DNA from 2 places in the Bacillus cereus group sp. BfR-BA-01360 genome. Region 2 is predicted to be linked to the other one. Evidence: riboswitches for the same ligand, from Rfam matches in the RefSeq annotation. Region 2 holds a riboswitch; the other holds the start of a gene.

Region 1 (6,480 bases), on a different contig from region 2:
AAGTCATGTATCAATTGGACAGCGCCTTTTTACAAAAGCGCAGTTGCAAAATATATGTTCCATAAAAAAAGGGAATGTTCATGTATCTGAAACATGTTACATAGAGAAATTTACTCATATTAGAGACTTTTTTAAGTCGATTCGCAAAGTTGGTGCAACAAATAGTAATGAAGATACGTATTGTCAAAGTCCTTCTCTCTTTCGAGCGATGCTTCGCATATATGAGAGAGACTTTACGAAAGAAGGGGAGATTATAGCAACGTACCATGCTTTATTTGCGCACATAGAAAAAGAGGGGAAGAGGAGAAATGAAACAAATACAAACAAAAGTAGATTGGAAGAAAATTGCGTTTGAAGGGATAGAAGGAAAAAGGATAACGAAAGAGGATGCGTTAGCGATTTTAGAAGCAGATGATACAGAAGTATTAGAGATTATGAATGCTGCATATATGATTCGTCATCATTATTTTGGTAAAAAAGTGAAATTAAATATGATTATTAATACGAAATCGGGATTATGTCCAGAAGATTGTGGTTACTGTTCTCAATCAATCGTTTCTGAAGCATCGATTGATAAGTATGCTTGGTTGACACAAGAAAAAATTGTTGAAGGAGCACACGAAGCAGTTCGCCGAAAAGCTGGGACATATTGTATTGTTGCATCTGGTCGCCGTCCAACAGACAAAGAGGTAAATCATGTCATTGGTGCGGTGAAAGAAATTAAAGAAACAACGGATTTAAAGATATGTTGTTGCTTAGGCTTTTTAAATGAGGATCAAGCAAAACGATTAGCCGAGGCCGGGGTTCACCGTTATAATCATAACTTGAATACACATGCGAATCATTATGATAATATTTGCTCTACACATACGTATGATGACCGAGTAGATACGGTAGAAAAAGCGAAGCAAGCGGGCATTTCTCCTTGTTCTGGTGCAATCTTTGGAATGGGAGAAACGAAAGAGGAGCGCGTGGAAATTGCTTTTGAGTTACAACGGCTAGATGCAGACTCTATTCCATGTAATTTTCTCGTCTCTGTAAAAGGCACTCCGTTTGAAGAGCGAAAAGAATTAACGCCAGTGGAATGTTTAAAAATATTAGCGATGATGCGTTTTGTAAATCCTTCCAAAGAAATTCGAATTTCTGGAGGCCGTGAACTAAATCTAAGATCTGTACAGCCGTTAGGATTATTTGCAGCCAATTCGATTTTCGTTGGAGATTATTTAACAACAGTAGGTCAAGAGCCAACAGCAGACTGGGAGATGATTCAGGACCTAGGATTTGAAATTGAGGAATGTACGTTATAAGTAAGAAAAACCAAGCTTTTAGAGCAAGCTTGGTTTTTGTAATTAAAATGTAATAAAGTGGAAATAGGGTTGTCTGGAAGCCATTTGCTCCTGGAAATACAAAAGTTTGGCCGAATTTTCCAATCTAAAATGGTGCATAGTAAAAATGGAATTTACATTGGGTTGGAGGATTTTACATGCACAAGTATATATTGGCTATTATGACGACACTTATTTTAGTAAAAGCGATTAGTTCAGATCCTGTAAAAGCAGTGCAAACTCCTGAACAGAAGGAAATGCAACAAAGAATTGAACAACATTTTCGAACAAAGGCAGAACATTATGGGATTAAAACTGAGGGAAAAGATTTAAAAGAGGTAAGAAAAGAATTACATATTGTAGAGGAAGAAAAAAAGAGAGAAAATGTTTGGAAAACAGCACAAAATTTACGAATTAAGACAGAAGGGAAAACAATGGAAGAGTTAATTCGAGATATACGAAAGAAAGTAAGAAAATAAGGAATTCGACTTCATTTTGAGAAACATAAAAAAGAGGCAAACGCCTCTTTTTTATGCCCATTGTTTTGATAAATGAGCCATTTCAATTGCGGAAACTGCAGATTCATAGCCTTTATTTCCAGCTTTTGTCCCTGCGCGTTCAATTGCTTGTTCAATTGTTTCAGTAGTTAATACACCAAAAATAACGGGAATTTCTGTTTGTAGTGACAAAGATGCAACGCCTTTAGCAACTTCATTACAAACGTAGTCATAGTGTGATGTAGCCCCGCGAATAACAGTGCCGAGTGTAATCACTGCATCATACTTACCGCTATTTGCCATCTTTTTAGCGATGAGTGGAATTTCAAATGCACCTGGAACCCATGCGACATCAATATGAGTTTCTTCTACACCATGTCGTTTTAAGCCGTCTAATGCGCCCCCTAAAAGTTTGCTTGTAATAAATTCATTAAAACGTCCTACTACTACTCCAATTTTTAATCCTGTACCTACTAAATGACCTTCGAATACCATCATGATCTCTCCTTTAAATAGATTATAAGTTTAATAAATGACCTAATTTTGTTACTTTTGTCTGTAAATATGTTTTATTTTCTTGTTTTGTTGGCATTTGCAATGGTACGCGCTCAACAATTTCTAGTTCGTACCCTTGTAAGCCAGCAATTTTTCTTGGATTATTTGTTAATAAGCGCAGCTTTTGTAATCCTAAGTCTTTTAATATTTGTGCACCAATACCATAATCGCGAAGGTCTGCTGGAAATCCTAACTTTTCATTTGCTTCTACTGTATCTAGCCCTTCTTCTTGTAATTTATAAGCGCGCAATTTATTGAGAAGTCCAATGCCGCGCCCTTCTTGTCTCATATAAAGAAGCACGCCTCTACCTTCACGCTCAATTTGCGTAAGGGCAGCATGGAGTTGTGGTCCACAATCACAGCGGCAAGAGCCGAAAACGTCCCCAGTTAAGCATTCAGAATGAACGCGGACAAGAACAGGCTCATCTGTTGAAACATCACCTTTTATAAGAGCGATATGTTCTTTTTGATCTAGAGAATTCGTGTAACCAATTGCATGGAATGTACCAAATTCAGTTGGTAATGTAATTTCAACTTCTTTTGTCACAAATGTTTCGTGATGGCGACGATATGCAATTAAATCTTCGATTGTAATCATCTTGATATCAAATTGCTTAGCAACTTGTATTAAATCAGGGACGCGAGCCATCGTGCCATCTTCCTTTATAATTTCACAAATAACTCCTACTGGTTCTGTACCGCATAGTTTTGCAAGATCCACTGCTGCTTCCGTATGACCAGCGCGACGAAGTACGCCTCCATCTTTTGCAATTAGCGGAAAGATATGCCCAGGGCGATTAAAATCGCTACCCTTAGAAGATGGATTTAATAATTCACGCACAGTTGTAGCACGTTCATGGGCACTAATTCCTGTTGTTGTAGAAATATGGTCAATACTAACTGTAAATGCAGTATGATGAGAATCAGTATTTTGAGATACCATAGGTTCTAGTTGCAGACGTTTCGCATAGTGTTCTGGAAGTGGTACGCATACAAGACCGCGGCCATGTGTAATCATAAAATTGATTGTTTCCGGTGTAATATACTCGGCTAAGGCGAGAAAATCACCTTCGTTTTCACGGTTTTTGTCATCACATACAATAATGACTTTTCCTTGTTTTAAATCTTCTAGTGCTTCTTCAATACGATGAAACATCGTGCTTCCCCCTTATAGAAATCCGTTTTCGTGTAAAAAGCTTTCTGTAACTGAATTGCTCCGCTTTGTTGGTTGTGACATAAACTGTTCGATATATTTTCCAATCATGTCACACTCAATATTGACGATATCCCCAGCTTCTTTTGTGCCAATAATAGATTCGCTTACTGTATGGGGAATAAGCGAAATTGTAATGGAATTGTCATCCACATCAAAGATTGTTAAACTCGTACCGTCAATTGCAATGGAACCTTTTTGTAAACAATAACGAAGTAAATGGTTGGGCATTTTGATTTTGTAATATATGGCATTATAATGTTGCTTTTTACTTACAATGGTGCCAGTTCCATCAATATGACCTGTAACAAAATGTCCACCGAAACGTCCGTTAGCTGCCATAGCACGTTCTAAATTCACTTGAGAATGTTGCTTTAGCATGCGAAGTGATGTTGATTTCATTGTTTCAGGCATCACATCAACCGTGAAATGAGATTCGGTAAATGATGTAGCAGTTAAGCAGATACCGTTAACGGCAATGCTATCTCCTATTTTGATATCCGATAAAATGAAACGTGCTTGAATTGTTAGTTTCATTGCGTCCCCGCTTTGTTTCATAGTGGAAACGGTTCCTAATTCTTCTACGATTCCTGTGAACATGAAGGCACCTCATTTCGCTTTCTAGCAATAACTTTTATATCATTACCAATCTGTGTTATCTCTTGAAATTGCAGAGAAAGTGCGTCTTGTAGCTGTATAAAACCAGTACCGCCAAACCAAGTAGGAGCATCTTTTCCACCAATTAATTTTGGGCTTATATAGGTTACAATTTCATTGAAACCATTTGCCTCTAAAAAACTTGCATGGATAGACTGTCCTCCCTCTACAAAGAGTGAAAGAATTTGCTTTTCACCAAGCAAAGAGAGAAGATCTTGAATTTCAATGCGACCTCTGTTCATTTGGAATACAGATACATGTTCAGACTCATATTGCAATATTTGGTCTTTTTGAACGTTCTTTCCAACGATAATCCATGTTGGAGCTACTCGATCTGTTACCACATGAGAGAGGAGCGGTGTTCGTAAATGTGTATCTAAAATAATCCGAATTGGATTTTTACCCCCATTTGGAAGGCGGGTAGTTAACGATGGATTATCAGCAATGATTGTATTGACTCCGACAAGAATCGCGTCGTGTGTGTGTCGATAGTGATGAACATCATCGCGGGCTGCGTCTCCTGTAATCCATTTGCTTTCCCCGGTAGTAGTTGCAATTTTTCCATCTAAGCTCATTGCTGTTTTTAATGTGACAAAAGGACGCTTTGTTTTCATATAGTGAAAAAAGTATCGATTTAAGGAACGCGCCTCTTCCTCTAAAATACCAGTTGTCACATAAATACCAGCTTCTTCTAATTTCTTTTTGCCATTGCCAGCAACAAGAGGATTAGAATCAAGCGTAGCGATTACAACGCGTTTGACTTTCTTTTGAATAAGCAAGTTACAGCATGGCGGAGTTTTTCCAAAGTGGCTGCATGGTTCAAGTGTGACATATACAGTTGCCCCTTTTGCATGAGCACCGGCCATGCGCAGTGCATGAACTTCTGCATGTTCTTCACCTGCGCGAAGATGAGCCCCCATTCCGACGATTTTCCCATTTTTCACAACAACAGCACCGACCATTGGATTTGGGCTCGTTTGCCCCGCTGTACTTTGCGCCAGCTGTAAAGCAATTTTCATATATTCTTGGTCTGTCATTTCTTTCACCTCTCCTAAGAAAAATCAAAAAACCCCAAGGATATCATCCTTGGGGTTTGGGAGACGTGATTTCTAGAAATATAGTACGAATACGAAAGTACAAGAAAGAAACCTAGCTATGTTTTATATTTTTGCATAGAAAAGAAGCCTAGCAAAAATATATTTTTTTACATGCTAGTGTACATATTTTATTTCAGCATAGAAAAATAGGTATATGAAATAAAGCATATACGATTATGAAACATGTGCATGCTAAAATAAAAGTGTATTCGCTATATAAGCACTAGAAAACATATCCTTCTCCCATCCAGACTATACTGTCGGCTCTAGAGTTTCACTAGATCCACCGTTTTCAATTTTGAAAACGGGTCACGGACTTAGAAGCGTGCACTTCATCACCGCCGGTTGGGAATTTCACCCGACCCCGAAGGATGCTGTTTGCTCACATTATAGCACAAAAAATAAAAAAGGATAGAAAAAATACTCGAATATGGAGAATTGCGTGACAATAAAAAAGGGAAAACTGTTGGGGGAGAAGGGAATTGGGTAAATCATAATTGTTTGCTAAAGTGAGAAAAAGCATGCACCTCGATTGGTGCATGCTTTTTCAAAATTATTTTGTTTCTGGAGCACGAACAACGGATTCAAATTTGCCCTTATGTGCTGCATCGCAATAAGGCATATTTTTTGATAAACCGCAGCGACATAAAGAAAATGCAGGTTTCGCTGGGAAAGCATTCCCTTGCGAATCGACTAATTCCACATCCCCTGTAATGCGAAATGAGCCGTTGTCATTTACTTTAATTTGTACTTTTGCCAACCAAATTCCCTCCTTCCAAACGCTTAAGTTCATCATATAATTGCAAGAGGAACTTGACAATACAAAACTTACTTTGTCTGAAGGGGACGAGAGTGTTATAATATCGTTTATAACTGACTATAGTAAGGTGACTAAGTATGAATAAACAATTACGTACACTACAAAATGTTGCAAATGAGCGCACATGGGCGTCTTTTTTAAATGATAATCATCCATATAGTTTACTTCATTGGTCAATTGCAGGTGTGGGGCAAGAGGCGAAAGATGTATGGTTATTACAAGATGAGGTAACGTTTCAAACAACTGAATTTGCAACACTTGATGAGGCAATGAAGTGGATTTCTGAAAATATGGAACAGATTACAGATGTTTTAGC
Region 2 (6,480 bases):
TAACTGTTGATTTTCGCACGGAGGTTACAGAGCATACTTTTGATCCAGATCGACTAGAGCAAGTGTTGACGAATTTGATTGATAATGCAATTAGACATACAAGTGCTGATGGGCATGTGAAACTTGTTATTGACAAGAAGGATGCTGGAATTGTATTTGAAGTGCAAGATACGGGTGCAGGTATTCCTGAAGAAGATATTCCATTTTTATTTGATCGATTCTATAAAGCGGATAAAGCAAGAACGAGAGGAAAAACAGGTGGTACTGGTTTAGGTCTTGCGATTGCGAAAAATATTGTTCAAAGTCATGATGGAAAAATCTCGGTATCAAGTGTTGTTGGAGAAGGAACAACCTTCTTTGTATACTTACCAAATCATGCGTTGTAATATATATAACATGGGCATTATATAAGGAATAAGGATAACAGTTCTACTATTTTATTTATTCATTTTGAAGATTGTTTCTCGATTGAATAAAGGATAGTAGAACTTTTTATCCCGCTATTTTAGGGTAGTAAGACTCCATCTTAAGATTCAGAAAGAAGCAAGGAAGATAGGTGGGAGTAGGGCTACCCGTAACAGCCCGATTGGTGAGGGCTCATAATCAGTGGGGGATGAAGAAAACTCCACTGATTAAAGTTTCACTGTATTGAAGAGAGGATGAGCTGAACTGAGACTGTACACTAAAACGGGAGATAAAGGACAAACAAGTGTTGTTGGTGGACGAGTGGATAAAGATCATTATCGTGTGGAAGCATATGGTACGATTGATGAAGTGAACTCTCATATTGGATATGCTATGACTTTCTTACAAGATGGAAAATTTCAAGACATTTATCAGGAATGTGAAAATATTCAACATGAATTATTCGATTGTGGAGGAGATTTGGCCATTGTTGGGCAGAAAGTACCTTATAAAGTGACAGATGAGATGGTGGAATATTTAGAAGAACGTATTGATCAATATATAGAGGAAGCTCCTCCGTTAGAACGTTTTATTTTGCCGGGGGGCAGCAAAGCGGCTGCTGCGATTCATATTGCTCGAACAGTAACGCGAAGAGCGGAACGAGCGATTGTATCATTAAGAAAGCAAGAAGAAATAAATGAAGTTGTTCTGCGTTATGTGAACAGGTTATCTGATTATTTATTTGCGATTGCGAGAGTAGTGAATGCACGTTTGCAAATTGCTGATGTTGAATATAATCGAAGTGCGATTGTGTTTCGGAATAAAGGAAAAAAGGAAGTGGACTGAATCACTTTCTTTTTTTTGTATACTTTTTTCCGTATTATACCACAATAGAGAAAGGATAACGGCTAATAGAAAGCGGAGGATACATATGAAAGTTTTTAAAATTGGTATCATCATAACAGGATTATTCTTTTGTTCCCAATTATATGTTTATGCTGATGAAAATCAGTGGACATGGCCTGTCGACGGTAGAATTAGTGACTACTTTGGGACTAGACATGGAAAACATTATGGGATTGATATTGCCGCTCAAGTTGGAACTCCTGTTGTAGCGATTCGAGATGGCATCGTAACAAAATCGTACTTTTCCAATAGTTATGGACATGTTGTATTTGTAAAACATGGGAAATATGAAGCTGTTTATGCTCATTTAAATAAGCGATATGTTATTCAAGGAGATCGCGTTCGAAACGGTGAAGTCATCGGTGAGGTTGGAAATACAGGTGAATCGAGAGGAGCGCACTTACACCTAGAAATTCATCAAGGAAATTGGACAATTGAAAAAAGAAATGCAATGAATCCATTACTTGTTTTAGATGAAAAGTGGGATCAAGTCGTTTCATCGTCTTTATATGTAGTCCAAAAGGGGGATACGCTCGTTAAAATTGCACATAAGTTTGGGACTACGGTAGACAAAATAAAAAAGAAAAATGCACTGCGGCAAGATCAAATTTATCCAAATCAAAGATTATATATTAATTAAAACAAGAGCTAGCTTCAGCTAGCTCTTGTTTTACCAAAAAATAAAGACACATATAAATCCGGAAATAGCTAAATAGCTATAATAATAAAAGACTTTTGCTCTTGTTTTTTCTTTCGTTCGAAATAAAACAATCGTCGGTTCAATTAAACCGATTGTAAGGCATAACAAACCGAGAAGCATGCACCCAATTGAAAAAGAGTACAGGGCAATTTGTACTTGAAATGGGATAAGCCATTTTAATAAAAATGCAATAAGTGCGGTATAACAAATACTGCCGATGTATTGATTTAATGTTACATTCGAACGAAAGCCTGGTAGTTTTTTTAAAAAAGAACGAGAAACAACCTCTGTTTGTAGAGAGGTATGTTCTTCTATTATTTTTTGAGCATCTTTTCCTTTATGGAACAGAGAAAGAATCCAATTTCGTTTCCCTTGGAAGATGAATCGTGAAGTAGTTAAGTAATGATCGATTTTCACTTTTCTCCAATTGCTCCATGCATGGCGCTCGCATAGCTTTAGTTTACTTTCCGCACTTTTATCATATTGATAAATACTAATTCCTTCTTTATCAAAGGTAGCGTAGTATGTTTCTGTCGAAAATGTGCCTAGGTCAATTGGACAATAGAAAAGCAATTCTTTTTTTAAATAAAAGTATTCTTTTCTTAAGTTTTTTTTCATCGTTTCGCGAATTGAGTGTCTTTTCTCTTTTTTCATGACATTTCCTCCATATTAAGAAAATGCTCTTATCTTAACACTTCAACATCTTATCACTTTTCTGTATGGATAGCTAGAGAATTGAGCTGGAAAATATGAAATAATTGGTTTGAATTGTAAAGTAATAGGTGGTAGAAGATGTGGATTAAAAATAAATAACTTATTTTTAATAAGTTACAATCTTTTTATTCACAACAGCCACATGTTGTTGTATAATGAAGAAGAAAATAGAATATCGGTCTATCTTCGGGGCAGGGTGAAAATCCCGACCGGCGGTAATGAATGAGTATATGAATATGTGAGTTCTAAGCCCGCGAGCCGTTAAGGCAGGATTTGGTGCGATTCCAAAGCCGACAGTACAGTCTGGATGGGAGAAGATGGAGGTTCAAGCGTTCAAAAAAGATTAGTATTTGGACGTCTGTTTGAGGTGCCTAAAATTTCTCCCTTTGTGTAAAACGCAAAGGGTTTTTTTATGATAGGAAAAGCAGGCATAGCAGAACCTTTCTACTTTCCATGAGATGATCGATGGAAAAGGAGAGAGCAGGATGAAACAAAAAAACAGTGTAGTACAAATGGTGAGTGTGGCAATGCTTAGTAGTATTGCGTATCTACTTATGATGTTGGATTTCCCATTCCCAGGATTTCCACCTTTTTTAAAAATTGACTTTAGCGATATACCGGCATTAATTGCAGCGATTGTTTTTAGTCCGATTGCAGGTGTAGTTGTAGAAGGAATCAAAAACATTCTGTATTATGGAGTTCAAGGGAGTTTGACCGGGGTTCCAATTGGAGAAATCGCAAACTTTATTGCGGGATGCTTATTTATTGGACCAGCGGCGTTCCTATTCCGAAAACACCGTACAATCAAAAGTTTAACAATGGGTTTGATGCTAGGAACAATTATGATGGCTCTTATCATGAGTGTGTTAAATTACTTCATCATTTTACCAGCGTACACGTGGTTTTTAAATTCGCCAGCTATGTCGAGCGGTGCTATGCGACAAATGATTGTAACGGCGATACTGCCATTTAATTTAGTAAAAGGAATTGCTGTAACAGTTGTATTTGTAGCATTGTTCTCACGTTTGAAAGTATGGGTATTTGCGAAAATGAAAAATGCATAAAAAGTCATGAGCGGTGAAGATACCGCTCATGACTTTTTAGTATCCACCTATTGATGAGAAGCTAGATGGAAGAGGTTCGTGGATAAATTGAAACTTTAATTAGCAGAGAGGCTTTTTTGTCTTATGCTGAATTGAGCTGCATCACAAAAAATCCCCCTCATTTCCATGAGGGGGATTTTTTGAAGTTAATAAACGGACTATTCGAATTTAAGAGCGTCTCCATCAAATGTTTCATCAGCAACTTTAATGGAATCAGTAGGACAACCTTCAAATGCATCCATCATATCTTCGATTAATACATCTGGCACTTCAACGATTCCTTGGTTATCATCTAATGTTACAAAGGCAATACCTTCATCATCATAGTCATAAATGTCTGGTGCAGCAGCTCCGCAAGCTCCGCATGCGATACAAGTGTCTTTATCAACGATTGTATATTTTGCCATCTTTTTTCCCTCCTGATAATATGTATGTGAAACATTCGCTATAAAAATTATAATCCTATTGTAAAACGGTTCTTCAAACTTTTCAACATAAAATTATAATGATAATGCTTATCAATTAGGGTGTCAACTTATTTTTTAGTTATTTCATAAGATTTTCAAAATGCCTAAATGCTAAGCAGTTTGATACAATAGGAAATAGAAGATAAAAGTTTAGCGGTAGATAAATGTTATTGATAGTGTATTCAATCTTTTTCTATTATTTCCTTCTGAAAAAATTTGCGCGTAGGAAGTTTCATCCATAAAGCTTTTGATTTATTTCTGGAGCCAAGTGTCTAGGAAGGAAAAATATATCGAGAGGTGGAAGCGGTAATGCAATTTCAATACACTATATTATATTGTTTAAAACAATTGAATGGTGAACGAACCGTTTCTTCCATTTATTATTTGTTGAAGGGAAAACGTTCCTCCCAAACGTTACAGGATGGAAAAATATTTCGGATTTCATTTCTTTTTGGTGTATATAAATCGTTGACAAGATCTAATTATGAGCAAGAAATCGAACGTATTTTAGCTTCGGAATGGATTGAAGTTAAGCACGAAAATACATATGTACTAACGGATCGTGGTGAAAAGCAATTAGAGACTTTGGAAAAGACAATGGCTTTCCCAAAGCACTTAGATGGATTGAATTACGGGGATCTTGGCGAAGTTTTTTGGAAAAGGTTATCATTAACGATTCAAACAGTATCGAACTTACAACAGAAAAACACAAAGTTTATTCCTATTCAACAAGATCCAGAAGTAACTCGGTGGGTAAAAGAATTTCTGATTGGGTTACCATATGTAAGAAGTGAATTAGCAACAAGACTATGGGAAGAAATGTACAATATTTTAAAGAATATGGATGAAATAGAAGCGACGATTTTGACATATCGTTTAACAGGGTATGAACGAATTGGTTATACGCTGCAACAGCTTGCTGAAATAATAAATGAAGATGTATTTCGAGTTTATTTGTTATTTTGGAGCACGATTCATTATATGATTCAAGTTGTTTGTCAAAGAGAGAAAGAGTTTCCTTTATTAACGAAAATTGTATCTTATCCGAATGAAAGAGAAGATTTGTTTAGTTTATCAACAAAAAAAACATATAGACTATGGAAACAAGGATACTCATTAGAAGAAATTGCAGTGATTAGAAATTTAAAACTTGCCACAATAGAAGATCATTTTGTAGAAATTGCATTAAGAGAAAAAGCTTTTTCGATTGAAATGTTTATTGAAAAGAATAAGATAAAACGCGTGAAACAAGTGATTGAAACGTTACAAACAAGGAAGCTACGTGCATTAAAACAAGCGGTAGGAGAGGAGATTTCTTATTTTGAAATTCGCCTAGTATTAGCACAACTGGAGGGAACAAATGAAACTTGAAGAGCATTTAAATAAATGGTTTGGATACAAGGAGTTTCGCCAAGGACAGAAAGAGGTTATTACAGACTTACTGCAAGGGAAAGATGTCGTAGCAATGCTTCCAACAGGACAAGGAAAGTCTATGTGCTATCAACTTCCGGGTTTGTTGCAAGGAGGAACGGTATTGATTGTCTCTCCGCTTCTATCTTTAATGGAAGATCAAGTTACACAGCTGAAATATGTTGTGAAAAATCGTGTCATTGCATTTAATAGTTTTCGTACATTAAGTGAGAAAAGAAAAGCGATTAAGCAGTTAGCATGGTATAAATTTGTCTTCGTTTCACCTGAAATGTTGCAATCTGAATTATTAATGAAAGAATTGAAAAAAATTCCTATTTCTTTGTTTGTTGTAGATGAGGCTCACTGCATTTCACAATGGGGATATGATTTTCGAACAGATTATAAAAAATTGGATCAAGTAATTATGCGCATTGGCCGTCCCCCAGTACTAGCATTAACGGCGACGGCTACAAAGGAAGTATTGCAAGATATTATAGTAAGTTTAGGCTTGAAGAATGTCTCCCAGCATGTGTATTCAATTGATCGACCGAATATCGCTATAGAAGTACAGTTTTTAGAAACGATAGAGGAAAAAAAAGAAGCGCTTCTTTCGCATGTTTCTTACTTGCAAGGGCCAGGAATTATTTATTGCTCCAGCAGAGCTTGGACAGAGCGGTTAACGGAGTATTTAAGGAGTAAAGGAATAATAGATGTTGCTTTTTATCATGGTGGAATGGATCATGAAGAAAGGATGTTAATTCAGCAGCAATTTATG

What was found. A riboswitch is a leader RNA that binds a small molecule or an ion and turns the genes downstream of it on or off. The one in region 2 is predicted to bind FMN.
Region 1: linked by a shared signal. The riboswitch ahead of ribD (bifunctional diaminohydroxyphosphoribosylaminopyrimidine deaminase/5-amino-6-(5-phosphoribosylamino)uracil reductase RibD) and the one ahead of MR056_RS04705 (ECF transporter S component) in region 2 are both predicted to bind FMN.

What each region holds. Positions count from the first base shown of each region.
Region 1 covers NZ_JAKUFV010000001.1:289,092-295,571, reverse strand. The annotation lists gene bioC (malonyl-ACP O-methyltransferase BioC) at 1-355, shown strand, start outside; gene bioB (biotin synthase BioB) at 309-1,307, shown strand; gene MR056_RS01535 (hypothetical protein) at 1,484-1,804, shown strand; gene ribH (6,7-dimethyl-8-ribityllumazine synthase) at 1,856-2,317, opposite strand; gene MR056_RS01525 (bifunctional 3,4-dihydroxy-2-butanone-4-phosphate synthase/GTP cyclohydrolase II) at 2,340-3,533, opposite strand; gene ribE (riboflavin synthase) at 3,546-4,190, opposite strand; gene ribD (bifunctional diaminohydroxyphosphoribosylaminopyrimidine deaminase/5-amino-6-(5-phosphoribosylamino)uracil reductase RibD) at 4,172-5,284, opposite strand; FMN riboswitch at 5,576-5,720, opposite strand; gene MR056_RS01510 (CDGSH iron-sulfur domain-containing protein) at 5,898-6,140, opposite strand; gene MR056_RS01505 (DUF2552 family protein) at 6,242-6,480, shown strand, end outside.
Region 2 covers NZ_JAKUFV010000003.1:212,302-218,781, forward strand. The annotation lists gene MR056_RS04685 (ATP-binding protein) at 1-386, shown strand, start outside; gene MR056_RS04690 (cob(I)yrinic acid a,c-diamide adenosyltransferase) at 670-1,251, shown strand; gene MR056_RS04695 (peptidoglycan DD-metalloendopeptidase family protein) at 1,337-1,951, shown strand; gene MR056_RS04700 (hypothetical protein) at 1,982-2,665, opposite strand; FMN riboswitch at 2,904-3,048, shown strand; gene MR056_RS04705 (ECF transporter S component) at 3,211-3,789, shown strand; gene MR056_RS04710 (ferredoxin) at 3,987-4,235, opposite strand; gene MR056_RS04715 (YpbB family protein) at 4,605-5,666, shown strand; gene MR056_RS04720 (RecQ family ATP-dependent DNA helicase) at 5,656-6,480, shown strand, end outside.